DNA from 4 places in the Streptomyces sp. NPDC025638 genome. Region 1 is predicted to be linked to each of the others. Evidence: riboswitches for the same ligand, from Rfam matches in the RefSeq annotation. Region 1 holds a riboswitch; each other region holds the start of a gene.
The links. A riboswitch is a leader RNA that binds a small molecule or an ion and turns the genes downstream of it on or off. The one in region 1 is predicted to bind cyclic di-AMP.

Region 1 (4,179 bases):
GAGCTGCCGGTCGATCGCGTCCTCCAGGAGCAGACTGCCGGCGATGTACGCGCGCCAGGCGCGCTGCTCCTCGGGGGTGAGCCAGCGGGTCGTCATACCGCCAGTGTAAGTTTGTTTCAAACTTGAACCAAGCCCGCACGTCAGTCGCAGTACATCAGACCTCGTCAGGGAGAGCGCGCCGATGCCGTACCCGTACGTCCTGTTGTCCGCAGCCGTCTCCCTCGACGGCTGTCTGGACGACACCGGCCCCGAGCGGCTGCTCCTGTCCAGCCCGGCCGACTTCGACCGGGTCGACGAGGTGCGGGCGTCGGTCGACGCGATCCTGGTCGGCGCCGGCACGATCCGCGCCGACAACCCGCGGCTCCTGGTCAACTCGCCCGAGCGGCGCGCCGCGCGCGTGGCCGCGGGCCGGCCCGAGTACCCCCTCAAGGTCACCGTCAGCGGCTCCGGCGAGCTGGACCCGGACGCGAAGTTCTGGCACACGGGCGGCGAGAAGGTCCTCTATACGACGGAGAAGGGCGCCGAGCGCGTCCGCGGACTGGGCCTCGCGGCCGATGTCGTCCCGCTCGGCCCCGACCTCGACTGGCCGGCGCTGCTCACGCACCTGTACGAGGAGCGCGGGGTGCGCCGGCTGATGGTCGAGGGCGGCGGCACCATCCACACCCAGTTGCTCCGCCAGGGCCTCGCCGACGAACTCCAGCTGGTCCTCGCCCCGCTCCTGGTGGGCGATCCGGCGGCGCCCCGGCTGTTCGGCCCCGGGGGCTACCAGGGCGGGCGGCTCCGGCTCGTGGAGACGCGTCGCATCGAGGACGTCGTACTGATGCGGTACGAGCCGACGGCACCCGGCACCGGGCGGTCGGTCGCCGCGGCGGACCGGCACTGGATGCGGATCGCCTGCGACCTCGCGGCGCTGTGCCCGCCCTCGGAGACCGCCTTCAGCGTGGGCGCGGTCGTGGTGGCCGCCGACGGCACCGAGCTGGCCCGGGGGCACTCGCGGGAGGGCGACGACCCCGTCGTGCACGCCGAGGAAGCGGCGCTGGCCAAGGTCGACCCGGCCGACCCGAGGCTGGCCGCCGCCACGGTCTACAGCAGCCTGGAGCCCTGCGCCCGCCGGGCGTCGCGGCCCGCTCCCTGTGCGCGGCTGATCCTGGACGCCGGGGTACGACGGGTGGTCGCGGCCTGGCGGGAGCCGGACACGTTCGTGCCGGGCGCCGACGGGACCGGGCTGCTGAGGGGCGAGGGCGTGGACGTCGTCCTGCTGCCCGAGTACGAGGACCTGGCCAAGGCGCCGAACCGCCATCTGTCGGCCCGCGGATAAACCCGTGCGCTTGCACCCCTGAGCATGGCGTATGCTTAAGGCACACCGACGCGGGGTGGAGCAGCTCGGTAGCTCGCTGGGCTCATAACCCAGAGGTCGCAGGTTCAAATCCTGTCCCCGCTACTCAAGGCTCAGGGCCGGAATCCAGTTCATGGATTCCGGCCCTGAGTGTTTTGGCGAAGACCAGGCGAATATCACGAAGAGTGATCGGACGAAAGCCCTCCGCATAACATCTGAGTCACCATCAAAAACGTTGTGACTCATGTACTGCGGTCAACTCGCCCGATTTCCACCGGTCGTGGCGTGTAAGTCCCGCCGTAAAAACGTTAATGATCAAGCAGAACGGCTTGGAATCTGACAGTCGGGTCTATTAACGTTCGATAACGCAGCGCGGTCGTCCCAGCCGTCACAAGAGTCGGCTCCGTGCGCACGCGCCGAATCTCGCAAGGGAACCGGGGAACCACCACCTTGGGGTGAATCACGCGGATGCCGCCGTGGAGGCACGGCCGGTATACGCGCGTAGGAGACCTTCCTGCTCCGAACCCGTCAGCTAACCCGGTAGGCGACGGAAGGAAAGGAGTACGCCCGCGTGGCGTCCAACCGGCCTGCCCCCACAGCCCCATTCGTGCCGAGCGAGCACACCGAGACCTTCGGCTACGGCAGCTACCGCACCGACGAGGGCCCGTGGGAGGAGTGGAACCCCACCGAGGAGTCCCTCAGCCCGGTACGCGGCCGGCATCGCGTCGCCAAGCAGCGCGGCGGCGGACTCGCCCGCAGCTCCACGGTCCTGGGCGTCGGCGTCATAGCCGCCGTCGGCGCGGGCGGCATGGCCAGCGCCAACACCGGAAAGCCGCCGGTGTCCATCTCCATGCCCGACCTGCCCTCCGTCGGCTCCCTGCTGGGCGACAGCACCCCGGACGACGCCCCCAAGGGCTCCGCGACCGCGCTCAGCAGCGTCGGCATGACCTCCGCCGACAGCGCCCAGGGTGCCTCCGACGCCGGTGAGGCGCTGCGCAACCGCATCATGGCCCAGGCCGAGAAGCAGCAGGGCCAGGTCGACACCAAGGCCGCCGCCGCTGCCGTGGCCGCTGCGGACAAGCAGGTCGCCGCCGCGGCCGCCAAGGCCGAGAAGGAGGCCGCCGCCAAGGCCGCCGCCGCCAAGGCGAGTGCGGAGGCCGCGGCCAAGAGGAAGGCCGAGGCCGCACGCCTGGCCGCGCTGGCCAAGCAGTACACGCTGCCGACCTCCTCGTACACGATCACCTCGACCTTCGGTCAGGCCGGCGCCATGTGGTCCTCCGGCTACCACACCGGCCTCGACTTCGCCGCGCCCACGGGCACGCTCATCAAGGCCATCCACAGCGGCACGATCACCGAGGCGGGCTGGGCCGGCTCCTACGGCTACCGCACGATCCTCACCCTCGACGACGGCACCGAGCTGTGGTTCTGCCACCAGTCCTCGATCAGCGTCTCCGCCGGGCAGAAGGTCAGCACCGGCGACGTCATCGGCCGCGTCGGCGCCACCGGCAACGTCACGGGCCCGCATCTGCACCTGGAGGTCCACCCGGGCGGCCAGGCCACCGGGATCGACCCGATGACCTGGCTGCGGGGCAAGGGCCTCAACCCCTGACCCACCCTGTCGACCGCCGGCGGTCCTGACGGCACCCCCCGACGTCAGGACCGCCGGTCAGGTGTTTGCGGGATCTTTGCGGGCGTATCCGGAATCTTTCGATCCGGTGTGACCGTTGTCATAGATCATGACTTCTCTTCGTAAGCTCGGCTCCTCCGACCTGGAGGTCTTCCCGCTCACCCTCGGCGGCAACGTCTTCGGCTGGACCGCCGACGAGACCTCCTCCTTCGCCGTCCTGGACGCCTACACGGCCGCCGGCGGCAATTTCGTCGACACCGCCGACTCCTACTCCGCGTGGATCGAGGGCCACCAGGGCGGCGAGTCCGAGACGATCATCGGCAAGTGGGTCAAGGCCCGCGGCAACCGGTCCGACGTGGTGATCGCGACCAAGGTCAGCCAGCACCCCGACTTCCCGGGCCTGACCGCCGCCAACATCAAGGCCGCCGCCGATGCCTCCCTGCGGCGCCTGGACACCGATTACATCGATCTCTACTACCCCCACTTCGACAAGCCGGAAGTGCCGGTCGAGGAGATCGTCGGCGCGCTGGACGAGCTGGTGAAGGCGGGCAAGGTGCGGCACATCGCCGCCTCCAACATCACCGCGGAACGCCTCCAGGCGTCCCTCGACTTCTCCGACCGCGAGGGCCTGGCCCGGTACGTGGCGCTCCAGCCCCACTACAACCTCGTGTCCCGCGACACCTACGAGGGTGCTTTGCAGGACGTCGTCATCCGCAACGGCCTCGCGGCCGTCCCCTACTTCTCCCTGGCCGCCGGTTTCCTCACGGGCAAGTACCGGCCCGGTACGACGGTGGACAGCGCGCGTGCCAAGGGCGCGGCCAAGCACCTCGACACCGAGCGCGGCCGACGGGTGCTGACCGCCCTGGACGAGATCGCCGCCGCCCACGAGGCCCCCGTCCCCACGGTGGCCCTCGCCTGGCTGGCGGCCCGGCCGACGGTGACGGCACCGATCGCCTCGGCACGCACGGTGGAACAGCTCCCGGCGCTGCTGGCGGTGGCCGAACTGCGGCTGTCGGAGAAGGAACTGGCGCGGCTGACGGAGGCGTCGGCGTAACGGCGTGCCACGCCTGTCCGCGGCGGCCTAAGGCCGATAGGGGTTGTACGCGGGATACGGCGCCGCCGGGTACCCGTACGGCACGGGCATTCCGTACGGCGCCGGCATTCCGTACGGCATCTGCGGCCCGTACACCGGACGGGGCGGCGCGGACATCCGGGC
Region 2 (4,179 bases), on a different contig from region 1:
TCTCGATGCGGGTTTCGTCCTGCGGGTCGGTGGAGGCCTGCAACTCGGCGAGATAGCCGGTGCGTTCGAGGATCGCCTCAAGGACCGTGGCCGGTCCCGCGCCGGACTCGACGATCGTACGGAGGTCCTCCATCAGCACGTTGAACCGCTTGACGGCGTTCGTCGAGCGCGCCGCCATGCCGTACGCCTCGTCGACCCGGCGCAGCGCCTGCGGGAAGCTGATCTTCTCGCGCTGGGCGAGGGCGTCGATCATCGCCTCGGCACGCTCGCCGATACCGCGCTTGGGGACGTTGAGGATCCGGCGCAGCGGCACGGAGTCCTCCGGGTTGGCCAGGACACGCAGGTAGGCCAGGACGTCCCTGACCTCCTTGCGCTCGTAGAAGCGGACGCCGCCGACGACCTTGTAGGGCAGGCCGACGCGGATGAAGACCTCTTCGAAGACACGGGACTGGGCGTTGGTGCGGTAGAAGACGGCGACGTCGCCCGCCTTCGCCTCGCCCGCGTCCGTGAGACGGTCTATCTCGTCGGCGACGAACTGCGCCTCGTCGTGCTCGGTGTCGGCGACATAGCCGGTGATCCGCGCGCCCGCGCCCGCATTGGTCCACAGGTTCTTGGGACGGCGGGACTCGTTGCGCTCGATGACCGCGTTGGCGGCGGAGAGGATCGTCTGGGTGGAGCGGTAGTTCTGCTCCAGGAGGATCGTCGTCGCGTTCGGGTAGTCCTCCTCGAACTGGAGGATGTTGCGGATCGTCGCGCCGCGGAAGGCGTAGATGGACTGGTCGGCGTCACCCACGACGCACAGCTCGGCGGGCTGGAGGTCGTACTCGCTCGGCGGTACGTCCACCGGGTGCCCGGCGGTGCCGACGAGCTCGCGCACGAGGGCGTACTGGGCGTGGTTGGTGTCCTGGTACTCGTCGACGAGGACGTGGCGGAAGCGGCGGCGGTAGTGCTCGGCAACGTCCGGGAAGGCGCGCAGCAGGTTGACCGTCGTCATGATCAGGTCGTCGAAGTCGAGGGCGTTCGCCTCGCGCAGCCGCGACTGGTACATGGCGTAGGCCTGGGCGAGGGTCTTCTCGAAGCCGTCAGTGGCTTGGGCGGCGAAGTCCTCCTCGTCGATCAGCTCGTTCTTCAGGTTCGAGATCTTGGCGCTGAAGGACTTCGGCGGGAAACGCTTGGGATCGAGCTCCAGGTCGCGGCAGACCAGGGCCATCAGGCGCTTGCTGTCAGCGGCGTCGTAGATCGAGAACGACGAGGTGAAGCCGAGCTTCTTGCTCTCGCGGCGCAGGATGCGCACACACGCGCTGTGGAAGGTCATCACCCACATCGCGTTCGCGCGCGGGCCGACGAGGTGCTCGACGCGCTCCTTCATCTCGCCCGCGGCCTTGTTGGTGAAGGTGATCGCGAGGATCTGCCCCGGGTGCACGTTCCGCTCGGCCAGCAGGTGGGCGATGCGGTGCGTGAGCACACGGGTCTTGCCGGAGCCGGCGCCGGCCACGATGAGCAGGGGGGAACCGGCGTGTACGACGGCCGCGCGCTGGTTCTCGTTCAGCCCCTCCAGTAGCGCCGCTGCGTCGATCACCGGGCGCGGGGCGCCGTCGCGGTAGTAGTCGTCCCGGTCCGGCGGCACGTCGAACTTCCCGCCGAACAGATCGTCCGGAACCGACTCCGGAGCGTGATCGTCCTCGGGTGGCGGCGGGGGCTCCTCCTCGCGCCCGTGAGGGGTCTGGAGGTCCGCCAGGAAGCTGTCGTCAAAGAGGCTGCTCATCGCTCTCCGAGTCTAGGGCGCCCCACCGACAAACGACCGCCGCCCCGGAAACAGGACCGGCCCCGCGCGCGGGGGATCTTCCCGATGCATGAGCCGGACAACTGTCTCACGCTCCGGAAGCATGCTGTCACACGGGCGGAATTCTGCATCAGGTCACAAAAATGTATCGGGCATATCGCCCATCAACCTTCACACGGGCCACACCAGTTGGCTACCGTCTCGGGCGGGCCGTACGACCCCCACCGGCGAACGTCGCCGGGCCGCGCGGCCTCCGCCGAGTCCGGTGTGCCCGCCACGGCAGCCGGAGCCGGGGACCCAACCGACCTTGGGGTGAATCGGCCCAACCTCCACCCGGAGAAAGGCCGTAGGGCAACCCTTCCGAACCACCCGCCCGAACCCGACAGCTAACTCGGTAGGCGGAACATGGAAGGAGTCGCCTCCCTTGGCGTCGCACCGCAAGTCGCGCCCCGCGAGTGCCCTGGTAACAGGCATACGCACCCCCGCCATCGCCACCGCCGCGCTCACCTCCGTGGCCCTGCTCTCCCAGACCGCCAACGCCACCCCCTCCGCCGACGGCAAGCCGAGCATCGAGGAAGTCGAGAAGAAGGTCGACGACCTCTACCGCCAGGCGGAGTCGGCGACCGAGAAGTACAACGCGGCCAAGGAGAAGTCCGGCCAGCAGCGCAAGAACGTCGACACCCTGCTGGACGACGTGGCGCGGCGCACGGACAAGCTCAACAAGGCGCGTGAGGAACTGGGTACGTTCGCCGCCGCCCAGTACCGCACCGGGGCCGCCGCGCCCGACACCGCCACCTTCCTGCTCTCGAACTCCCCGCAGGACTACTTCGACCAGACCCAGCTGATGGGCCGGATGACCTCGCGGCAGAAGGGCGCGGTCGACGACTACATCACACAGCAGTCGGCGACCATGAAGAAGCGACAGGAAGCCGCCAAGAGCCTCCAGACGCTGACCGAGTCGCAGAACGAGCTGAAGACGGCCAAGGCCACCGTCCAGAAGAAGCTCTCCTCGGCGCGCGAGCTGCTGTCCAAGCTGACGGCGCAGGAGAAGGCCCGGCTCGCCGCGATCGAGAAGCAGAAGCAGGAGGAGGCCGCGCGCCAGGCCGCGGAGCTCGCCAAGAAGCAGGCGGCCGCGGAGGCGGCGAAGAAGGCCGCCGCCGCGAGCTCCTCGAGCTCGTCCAGTTCTTCGGGCTCCTCGGGCTCCTCGGACTCGTCCACCTCGACGGGGTCGACCGGTTCGACGGGCTCGACCGGCTCGTCCTCGGACTCCACGTACGCCACCAAGGCGGAGAAGGCGATCGCCTTCGCCCGCGCCCAGATCGGCAAGCCGTACGTCTGGGGCGCCACCGGCCCCGACTCCTACGACTGCTCCGGCCTCACCTCGGCCGCCTGGCTGGCCGCGGGCGTCAGCCTTCCGCGCACCACCTACGACCAGGTCAACGCGGGCACCACGGTCTCGCTCACCAATGCCGAGCCCGGCGACCTGATCTTCTTCTACGACGACATCAGCCACGTCGGCATCTACATCGGCAACGGCATGATGATCCACGCCCCGAAGCCCGGCGCCTACGTCCGCGAGGAGTCGATCTACTACGGCGGCGCGTCGATCATCCACAGCGTGGTGCGGCCGGCGTGAGAGACCTCCGTGGGGCAGGGACGCGAGCGCCGCAGCCGTGGTGATGCGAGCGCCGCAGCGGTGGTGATGCGAGCGCCGCGGCCGTCGTGAACCGCAGGCGCACGCGCCCCTGTCCCGCACCCGCGCGTTTTTCCCCGCACGCGCGCGCGTGCCCCGCTCGCAAGGCGCGCACTGCTCCCTAGCATCGGGCCCATGCCCGCCTCCTCACCCCTTCGCGCCTGGTGGAAGCGGCACCCGCCGGCGGCCGGGGCCGCCGTGATGGCGACCGGCATCGTGTCGGTCGGGCTGCAGCTGGCGGGGTACGAGGCACTGTCCCTGATCGCCCTCGCGATGGCCTCGGTCGCCTGGCTGGCCTCGGCCGTGGACTTCACCGTGGGGCTGCTGTGGCAGCGCAGACGCTGGGTGGCCGAGGCGCGGACGCCGGGCGCGCTCAGCGCCGTCGCCGCGACCGCCGTGCTGGGCACCCGTTTCTCCGCACTGGGCCGCCACGGCCTGGCCGAGGTGCTGCTCGCGCTGTGCGCGGCGCTCTGGCCGGTGCTGATCCTCCTCGTCGTACGGCACTGGCACCGGCGCATGCCAGGCACGGTGTTCCTGTGCTGCGTGGCCACGCAGGGGCTCGCCGTGCTCGCCGCCACGCTCGCCGCGGCCGAGGCGACGGCATGGCTCGCCCACGCGGCGCTCATGCTGTTCTGGCTGGGCCTCGTGCTCTACGGGTTCGCCCTGGCCCGGTTCGACGTGCGGCAGGTGATCGAGGGGCCAG
Region 3 (4,179 bases), on a different contig from region 1:
CGCGCGCTCGGTGTGCAGCGCCGTGATCGCCCGCGCGCGCTCGCCGTCGCCGCGCGCCACCGCGTCCACGATGGCGCCGTGCTCCGTCCAGGACTCCACCGGGTTGGCGGGCGCCTCCACCGTGTACATCCAGGCGATCTTGTGCCGCAGCTGGGTCAGCATCGAGGTCAGGGCGTGACTGCCGGAGGCCTGCGCGAGCGTCTCGTGGAACCAGCCGCCCAGGGAGCGCAGATCCTCGTGGCTGCCCCGCCTGGCCCGCTCCTGGCCCAGCCTCACCAGGCCGCGCAGCACCTTGAGATGGGCCTCGGTGCGCCGCTGCGCGGCCCGGGAGGCGCCGAGCGGCTCCAGCAGCATGCGCATCTCCAGCAGGTCGGCGGCCTCCTGCTCGGTCGGTTCGGCGACGCACGCGCCCGCGTGCCGCCGCGTCACCACGAAGCCCTCGGCCTCCAGGGTGCGCAGTGCCTCGCGGACGGGGACGCGCGAGACGCCGTAGCGGCGCGCGAGGAGTTCCTCGGTGAGCCGGCCGCCGCGCTCGTAGACACCGGCGACGATGTCGTCCCTGATCGCCGTGCATACCGAGCTCGCCGGAATACGCATGACCGACCTCCGCTTTAATCCCCGTGAAACGTCGCCGATTGACGTGTGTTCCGTGACTCTATTGCAATCAACGGGAATTTCCGATGGCGTGCCGGAATCCATGGATATTTTTTGGACAGCGGGGCGGCCGAAACGGCGAAAGCCCCGGCTCGGGGAGCCGGGGCTTCGGGAAGCGGTGCGCCCTGCCGTCAGACGTTCACGCCGTGCTTGCGGAGGTAGGCGACGGGGTCGACGTCCGAGCCGTACTCCGGGGTCGTCCGGGCCTCGAAGTGGAGGTGCGGCCCGGTGACGTTGCCGGTCGCGCCGGAGAGGCCTATCTGCTGGCCGGGAAGGACCTTCTGGCCCACGGAGACGCCGATGGACGACAGATGGCCGTACTGGGTGTACATGCCGTCCGCCATCCGGATCACGATCTGGTTGCCGTACGACCCGCCCCAGCCGGTCGACACGACCGTGCCGGAGCCCACCGCGTGCACGGTGGTTCCGCTGGAGGCGTGGAAGTCGATGCCGGTGTGGGAGCCGGAGGACCACAGGGATCCGCCGGTCTTGTAGCCGGTGGAGACATACGAGTTCGCGATCGGCGCCACGAACGCGTTGAGCCGCTTGCGCTCGGCCTCGCGGGCGGCGCGCGCCTTGGCCTCGCGCTCCTTCTCCGCCAGGGCGACGGCCTTCTTGCGCGCGGCCTCCTCGGCCGCCTTCTGCTCGGCGGCCTGCTCCTGGGCCGCGGCCTGGGCATCGATCTGCTCGGCGACCGAGTCGCCCATGGTGATGACCGGCGTGAGACCGGTGTCCGCGGGGGCGGGCTCGGCGGCGAGGGCCGGAGAGGCCGCGAGGGTGCCGACGGCACCGGTGGTGGCGAGGGCCGCGACGCCCGCCGCGCGGGCGGTGGTGCGGTGCATCCGGCCGGGACGGCGGTGCTTCCCGGTGGCGCGGGTGAACGCCATGTAGTGGCTGGTCCTTTCCTTCCCTCTCGCCTACCGGGTTAGCTGACGGGTTCGGAGCAGGAAGGTCTCCTACGGACCCCCTCGCGGCACGCGCGGGTGTCCGATTCACCCCAGGGACTGCGTGGGTCCCCGGCTCCCCTGGCTCGCGCCGTACGGGGACTCGGCGATGACTGTCCGGTGCCGCGGGTGCGGCGCACTGCCCGACGAACAGCCTGGACGACGCTATGCGGGCGGTCTTTGGATCCCCAAACCGAAGCCGGATTTTGTAGCGCATCCCACAGGGCAGACAGGCAACCTCCGCCCCAATTCGGACATCTTGGAGAAACGTTCGTGGGTCCTGACGACCCGTCGGCCGACAGGACCCACGCGCGCGTGCCTCTACTCGGCCGAGACGACGGTGACTTCGCCGATGCCGAGAGCCTCGACCGGCTCCTTGATCTGGGCGGCGTCGCCCACCAGGACCGTCACCAGACGGTCCACCGGGAAGGCGTTGACCACCGCGGCGGTGGCCTCCACGGTGCCGGTGGCGGCGAGCTGCCGGTACAGCGTCGCCTGGTAGTCGTCCGGCAGATACTGCTCGACCTGGTCGGCCAGCGTGCTCGCCACGGCCGCCGCGGTCTCGTACTTCAGCGGCGCGACCCCCACGAGGTTCTGCACGGCGACGTCGCGCTCGGCGTCGGTGAGGCCCTCGCCGGCGAGCTTGCGCAGCACCGCCCACAGGTCCTGCAGCGCGGGACCGGTGTTCGGGGTGTCCACGGAGCCGCTGATGGCGAGCATCGAGGCACCCGCGCCGTCCGGGGCGGACCTGAGGACCTGCCCGAACGAGCGCACACCGTAGGTGTAGCCCTTCTCCTCGCGCAGGACGCGGTCCAGGCGGGAGGTGAGGGTGCCGCCGAGGCAGTACGTGCCGAGCACCTGGGCGGCCCACACGCGGTCGTGCCGGTCCGCGCCGACCCGCCCGATGAGCAGCTGCGTCTGGACGGCTCCGGGGCGGTCCACGATGACGACCCGGCCGGTGTCGTCGGCGGTCACCGGCGGCACGGGCCGCGGCTGCGCCGAGGAGCCGTTCCAGTCGCCCAGGGTCTCGCCGAGCAGCGCGTCCAGGTCGATGCCGGTGAGGTCGCCGACGACCACGGCGGTGGCCGTGGCGGGCCGCACGTGCCGGTCGTAGAAGCCGCGGACGGCCGCCGCGTCGATCTTCTCGACGGTCTCCTCGGTGCCCTGGCGCGGGCGCGACATGCGCGCGGTCGCCGGGAACAGCTCCTTCGAGAGCTCCTTGGCGGCACGGCGGGAGGGGTTCGCCAGCTCGTGCGGGATCTCGTCGAGGCGGTTGCGCACCAGCCGGTCCACCTCGCTCTCGTCGAACGCGGGTGCCCTGAGGGCGTCGGCGAGCAGGCCGAGCGCCTTGCCGAGGCGGGAGGCGGGGACCTCCAGGCTCAGCCGGACGCCCGGGTGGTCGGCGTGCGCGTCCAGGGTCGCGCCGCAGCGCTCCAGCTCGGCGGCGAACTCCTCGGCGGAGTGCTTGTCGGTGCCTTCGGAGAAGGCCCGCGCCATGATCGTGGCGACACCGTCGAAACCGGCCGGCTCGGCGTCCAGCGGCGCGTCCAGGAGCACCTCGACGGCGACGACCTGCTGGCCGGGGCGGTGGCAGCGCAGAACGGTCAGGCCGTTCTCCAGCGTGCCGCGCTCGGGGGCCGGGAAGGCCCACGGCTTCGCCTCGCCCGCACGGGGCTGGGGGTGGAACTCCATCGCGGCGAGCTCGGTCACTTGGCCGCCTCCTCGTCCTCGTTGTGGTCGGCGGTGGGCGCTTCCACGGTGGCTTCCGACTCCGGGTCCTCGGGGAAGTCCTCGTCCTGGGTGTGCTCCGCGGACTCGGCGGAGAGCGGCTCGTAGACGAGCACCGCGCGGTTGTCCGGGCGCAGGCGGGCCTTGGCCACCTCCTGGACCTCCTCCGGCGTCACCTCCAGGACGCGCTGGACGGCGGTCAGGGCGAGCTGCGGGTCACCGAACAGGACCGCGAACCGGCACAGTTCGTCGGCGCGGCCGGCGACCGTGCCGAGCCGGTCCAGCCACTCGCGCTCCAACTGGGCCTGGGCACGCTCCATTTCCTCGGGCGTGGGGCCCTCCTCCGCGAAGCGGGCGAGTTCCTCGTCGATGGCGGTCTCGATGACCGGCACCTCGACGTCGCCGGAGGTCTTCACGTCCAGCCAGCCCAGGGAGGGCGCCCCGGCCAGCCGCAGCAGGCCGAACCCGGCCGCGACGGCCGTACGGTCGCGGCGCACGAGCCGGTTGTACAGGCGGGACGACTCGCCGCCGCCCAGGACGGTGAGCGCCAGGTCGGCGGCGTCGGACGCGCGCGTGCCGTCCTGCGGGAGCCGGTAGGCGGCCATCAGGGCGCGTGCCGGGACCTCCTCCACGACGACCTCGCGCAGCTGCTCGCCGATGACCTCCGGCAGCGAGCCGTCGCGGGGCTCGGGCTTGCCGTCGTGGGAGGGGATCGAGCCGAAGTACTTCTCGATCCAGGCCAGGGTCTGCTGCGGGTCGATGTCGCCGACCACGGAGAGCACGGCGTTGTTGGGCGCGTAGTACGTCCGGAAGAACCGGCGCGCGTCCTCCAGCGTGGCCGCGTCCAGGTCGG
Region 4 (4,179 bases), on a different contig from region 1:
AGCCCGAACGGCCCGACGACGGTCACGTGGGGTCTCCTGTCTGCTGGTGTCTGCTGGCGATTACACGGTTTGTCGATAGGTCGCTGCCATCACTCAAGTCAGCGTATCCGGTCAGGTTTCGATCACCGATAGCGCCCACCGTTACAGCCCAGGCGGTATCGGATCACGACCGGTATGTTTTTAATCAGTTGATAAGGATTGATTTTTATCTACTCATCATGATGTGACACTGTTTGTCCCTATATACCCGCATGTACCCGGTCCGCCGGCACCACGGGTACCACCCATGAACATCCGTACGTCCTCCCCCTACGAGACCACGCACGACGACATCCGCATCCCCCAGCCCGACGGGACACGGCTGCACGCGCGCGTATGGCGGCCCCTGACGGACGAACCCTGACAAGCGGGCCACGGCCACGCCTCCGTCCGGGTCGACGCCCGCGGGCGCGGGAACAGCAGGGGCCGGCCGGCGGACGGGTGTACGGGGCCGGAGGCGGCCGGCACGACCCGTACCACGACACGGTCCTCCGTCCGGTCGAACACCCCCGCGCGACCGCGGCCGGCCGCCCGGCCCGGCAATCGGCTTCCTCCAGGAGACCCTGCGCCGGTGGGACCACTGACCCAGGGACGGCACCCCGCCCGACGGCGCCTCCGCCCCGGCGGACCCCCTGGGCCGGCCGCTCCTGCGCGCGTACGTCCTCGACTCCCGTCCCCCGGCCACGGCCTACGACACCCCCCGGCCCGCCGAGTCGGCGAGCCGCACTGACCCTCACCCCACGTGACGGGCGTCACACACCGGCTCCAGGGCGCTCCCGTTGTCGTGCGGTCCCCGATGCACACCGGCGTCGACGACGGCCGCCTCGTCCCGATCGGGAACGACGCCGACCTGCCGCCCGGCCGGCGGGAGGAGGACGCCCGTTCGGCCCGCTTCGAGTTCGCGGTGCCGGAGGAGACCTGGATGCCGGGGCGGCCCGGGGTGCGCTCAATCCCGTCCGCGCGCCACGGAGGACACGCCTTTCGAGCTGAGCGGCATCGGCCATGCGTTCCCGCCCGGCGCGGGCATCACCTGTGACACGGAACACTTCCCGGTCTTCGACGAAGCCATCTGCACGGGGGGGCGGCGAGGTGGTCTTCGACCGGACGTGGGAGAAGCGCGTCCCGCGGACCCCCGCGAACCCCCTGTGACCTGCATGTCTGATTTGCCTTGAATGTTATTCCGTGAGTTGGGTCACGCCACCTCATGTCGCGCCACATCCACCCAAACACCCGTTTGCCCTTTTCCCGTCGGCCAGTTGAGGCTGTGCAACCGCAAAGGATCAAGTACCCCATACGCCTCAACCCAAGGTCAATTGGTGCGTTCTGTGAATCAGGTACTTGTTCCCGACATGTGCTCTCGCATAGCTTCCGGCCAGTCAGGCGGACGCCGAATCCTGCCGCCGCCGGACGTAACCCATCGACGAACTCATTCGCGTAGGCAGGAGCGGGGGACCCAGGTAGGCCGCCGGACCGGACGACACATGTCGCACGGAACGGCTCGGGGTGAAGTCGCGCAGCCTCAGGGCGGCACGGCCGGGCACCTCCCCGTCCGAACCCGACAGCTCACCTCGCAGGCGACGGAGAGGAAATCCCCCATGGCCGCTGCCGCTCAGCCCCGCCGCACCACCCGCCTCGTCCGCAAGCTCGCCGTCGCCGGCACCGGCGCCGCGGTGCTCGCTCTCCCGCTCATCGGCGCGACCACGGCCTCGGCCGCCCCCGCCACCACGCCCGCCGCGGCCGACACGACCCTGGCCGGCTACCCGAACAACCTCGACGGCTGGATCCGCGAGTCCCTCGCCATCATGAAGGAAAGGCACATTCCGGGCACGTACAACGGCATCTACCGCAACATCATGCGTGAGTCGTCGGGCAACCCGCGGGCCATCAACCTGTGGGACTCCAACGCGGCCAAGGGCATCCCGTCCAAGGGCCTGCTCCAGGTCATCGACCCGACGTTCAACGCGTACCACGTGGTCGGAACGTCGTTCGACATCTACGACCCGGTCGCGAACATCACCGCCGCCTGCAACTACGCGGCCGCGCGGTACGGCTCGATGGACAACGTCTTCGGCGCGTACTGACGGACGCTACGGGGCGCGTGCTGACGGATCTCCCCGCAACGGGAGAGCTAGGCAAAGAGTCTTTCGAGGACGACGGCGATGCCGTCGTCCTCGTTCGACAAGGTGATCTCGTCGGCCACCGCCTTGAGTTCGGGGTGGGCGTTGGCCATCGCCACACCGCGGGCGGCCCAGTCGAACATCGGGATGTCGTTGGGCATGTCCCCGAAGGCGATGGCATGCCGGGCACTCACCCCCAGGTGTTCGGCGGCCAGCGCCAGACCGGTCGCCTTCGTGATACCGCACGGCTGGAGCTCGACGGTCCCCGGCCCGGACATGGTGACCGTCGCCAGCGAACCCACGACGTCACGGGCAGTCGCCGCCAACTCGTCGTCGGACAGGGCGTGATGGCGCAGCAGGACCTTGCTGATGGGTTCGCACCACAGATCGTCGCGCCGCGGGACCCGTACGGCGGGCAGGGTCGGGTGCGGCATCAGATACCCCGGCTCGATGAGCGTGAGCCCGTCCACCCCGTCCTGGTCGACGGCCGCGTACACCTGACCCACCTCGGCCTCGATCTTGCCGAGAGCGGTCTCGGCCAACTCCCGGTCCAGGGTGACCGACCACAGCAGTCGGTCCGCGCCGGCCTCGTACAACTGCGCGCCCTGTCCGCACACCGCGAGCCCCCTGCTGCCGAGTTCATCGAGCAGCGGCCGCACTCTCGGCGCCGGGCGCCCCGTCACCACGAGATGCTGCGCACCGGCCTCCACCGTCCGCGCGAGGGCCGCGCGGGAGCGGTCGGAGAGGGTGTCGTCGCCGCGGAGCAGCGTTCCGTCCAGGTCGGTGGCGACGAGTGAATACGCGGGGGGAGCGGCCATGATCAGAGAATACGGACAACATGCCGCTGCGGCTCACCCCCGTCCCAGCCGTTGTTCTCAACCCCACGGGGTCCGGGCGGAGATGCTGCCACCGCCCGTCGTCAGTGGTGCGCGTTAGGTTGCTGTCACTGCGCCGAGGGAGCTGAGGAAACGGGGGCGGATGTGGTGACGGACCAGCGGGACGTTTTCCGGAGGTATCTGCGCAAGGCGGCGCCCGCCGTTCTCGCGCGCTTCCCCGAGGAGTTGAGGCCCGAGATCTACGCCCTCTCCTTCCGCATCTGGCGCATCGACTACGACGAGCGCCACCCCTATGTGGCCATCGGCTACAACACCGAGACCCAGTACGAGCTGGAGAAGCACCACGGGGACCCCGGCGAGGCCCGCTGGCACTACGCCTGCTGGCTCCTGGACGGCTTCGAGATGCTCGGCAACGTCCCCGAGGACCCGGCCGGCGCACCGCTCTACGTCGAGGAGGTCAAGGAACTCGGCCTCTGGTTCGACGAAGACCGGGACGACGACGAGGGAGACCGGGACGACGACGAGGCGGGCGAGATCGAGGCCAAGCGCGATCTGCTCGGCCTGCATTTCGCCGACGCCTGTATCGATCTCGCCCGCCATCTGCACGAAAGCGGGGAGATCGAGCGGCTCTTCGGCCGTCGGCTGCCCGTCGTCGTCTTCGACATGGACTGCCCCGAGTGGGAGATCGAGGCCACCGAGGCGGCCAACCCCCCGGAGCTGATCGAGGAGTTCCTGGCGTGGCAGCGGGCGGCCGAGGAGGGGTAGCCGCCCGCCCTGCCGTCAACTCCTGCCGTCAACTCCTGCTCTCGGCCCCCGCGTTCAGCCGTGCGCCGCCGCCAGGTGCTTGGCCAGCCGCGGGGAGGCGAACTCGGTGCCGCAGACGAAGCGCATCACCGGGCCGTAGGACCCGGCGGCCGGGAGGCCGGTGAAGTAGAGGCCGGGGACCGAGGAGACAAAGCCGGCGCCGAGCTTCGGGGTGCCGCGGCTGACCGCGAGCCGGGTGCGCAGCTCATGGCCGAGGAAGTCCATGGCCGCGATGTTCACGCGGTAGCCGGTGGCCGCGACGACATGGTCGGCGCTGAGCCCGCGGGTGGCGCCGGCGAGGGTGCGGACCGTGAGGAGCGGGCTGCCGTCGGAGACGTCCGCGCCGACCAGCCGCTCGACCTCCTGGACCTGCACCTTGCCCT

Region 2: linked by a shared signal. The riboswitch ahead of ACZ4EG_RS29170 (C40 family peptidase) and the one ahead of ACZ4EG_RS17055 (M23 family metallopeptidase) in region 1 are both predicted to bind cyclic di-AMP.
Region 3: linked by a shared signal. The riboswitch ahead of ACZ4EG_RS04725 (M23 family metallopeptidase) and the one ahead of ACZ4EG_RS17055 (M23 family metallopeptidase) in region 1 are both predicted to bind cyclic di-AMP.
Region 4: linked by a shared signal. The riboswitch ahead of ACZ4EG_RS36415 (transglycosylase SLT domain-containing protein) and the one ahead of ACZ4EG_RS17055 (M23 family metallopeptidase) in region 1 are both predicted to bind cyclic di-AMP.

The regions. Positions count from the first base shown of each region.
Region 1 covers NZ_JBVHLX010000006.1:20,945-25,123, reverse strand. The annotation lists gene ACZ4EG_RS17070 (MarR family winged helix-turn-helix transcriptional regulator) at 1-96, opposite strand, end outside; gene ACZ4EG_RS17065 (dihydrofolate reductase family protein) at 182-1,318, shown strand; tRNA gene ACZ4EG_RS17060 (tRNA-Met) at 1,368-1,441, shown strand; cyclic di-AMP (ydaO/yuaA leader) riboswitch at 1,741-1,898, shown strand; gene ACZ4EG_RS17055 (M23 family metallopeptidase) at 1,908-2,945, shown strand; gene ACZ4EG_RS17050 (aldo/keto reductase) at 3,073-4,017, shown strand; gene ACZ4EG_RS17045 (PrsW family intramembrane metalloprotease) at 4,045-4,179, opposite strand, start outside.
Region 2 covers NZ_JBVHLX010000012.1:162,276-166,454, forward strand. The annotation lists gene pcrA (DNA helicase PcrA) at 1-1,765, opposite strand, end outside; cyclic di-AMP (ydaO/yuaA leader) riboswitch at 2,028-2,199, shown strand; gene ACZ4EG_RS29170 (C40 family peptidase) at 2,208-3,419, shown strand; gene ACZ4EG_RS29175 (tellurite resistance/C4-dicarboxylate transporter family protein) at 3,612-4,179, shown strand, end outside.
Region 3 covers NZ_JBVHLX010000002.1:122,574-126,752, reverse strand. The annotation lists gene ACZ4EG_RS04730 (GntR family transcriptional regulator) at 1-597, opposite strand, end outside; gene ACZ4EG_RS04725 (M23 family metallopeptidase) at 786-1,541, opposite strand; cyclic di-AMP (ydaO/yuaA leader) riboswitch at 1,554-1,717, opposite strand; gene ACZ4EG_RS04720 (M16 family metallopeptidase) at 1,920-3,308, opposite strand; gene ACZ4EG_RS04715 (M16 family metallopeptidase) at 3,305-4,179, opposite strand, start outside.
Region 4 covers NZ_JBVHLX010000017.1:176,725-180,903, reverse strand. The annotation lists gene ACZ4EG_RS36425 (polyprenyl synthetase family protein) at 1-26, opposite strand, end outside; partial or broken gene ACZ4EG_RS36420 (hypothetical protein) at 287-889, shown strand; cyclic di-AMP (ydaO/yuaA leader) riboswitch at 1,448-1,631, shown strand; gene ACZ4EG_RS36415 (transglycosylase SLT domain-containing protein) at 1,635-2,120, shown strand; gene ACZ4EG_RS36410 (HAD family hydrolase) at 2,168-2,974, opposite strand; gene ACZ4EG_RS36405 (hypothetical protein) at 3,140-3,757, shown strand; gene ACZ4EG_RS36400 (FAD-dependent oxidoreductase) at 3,812-4,179, opposite strand, start outside.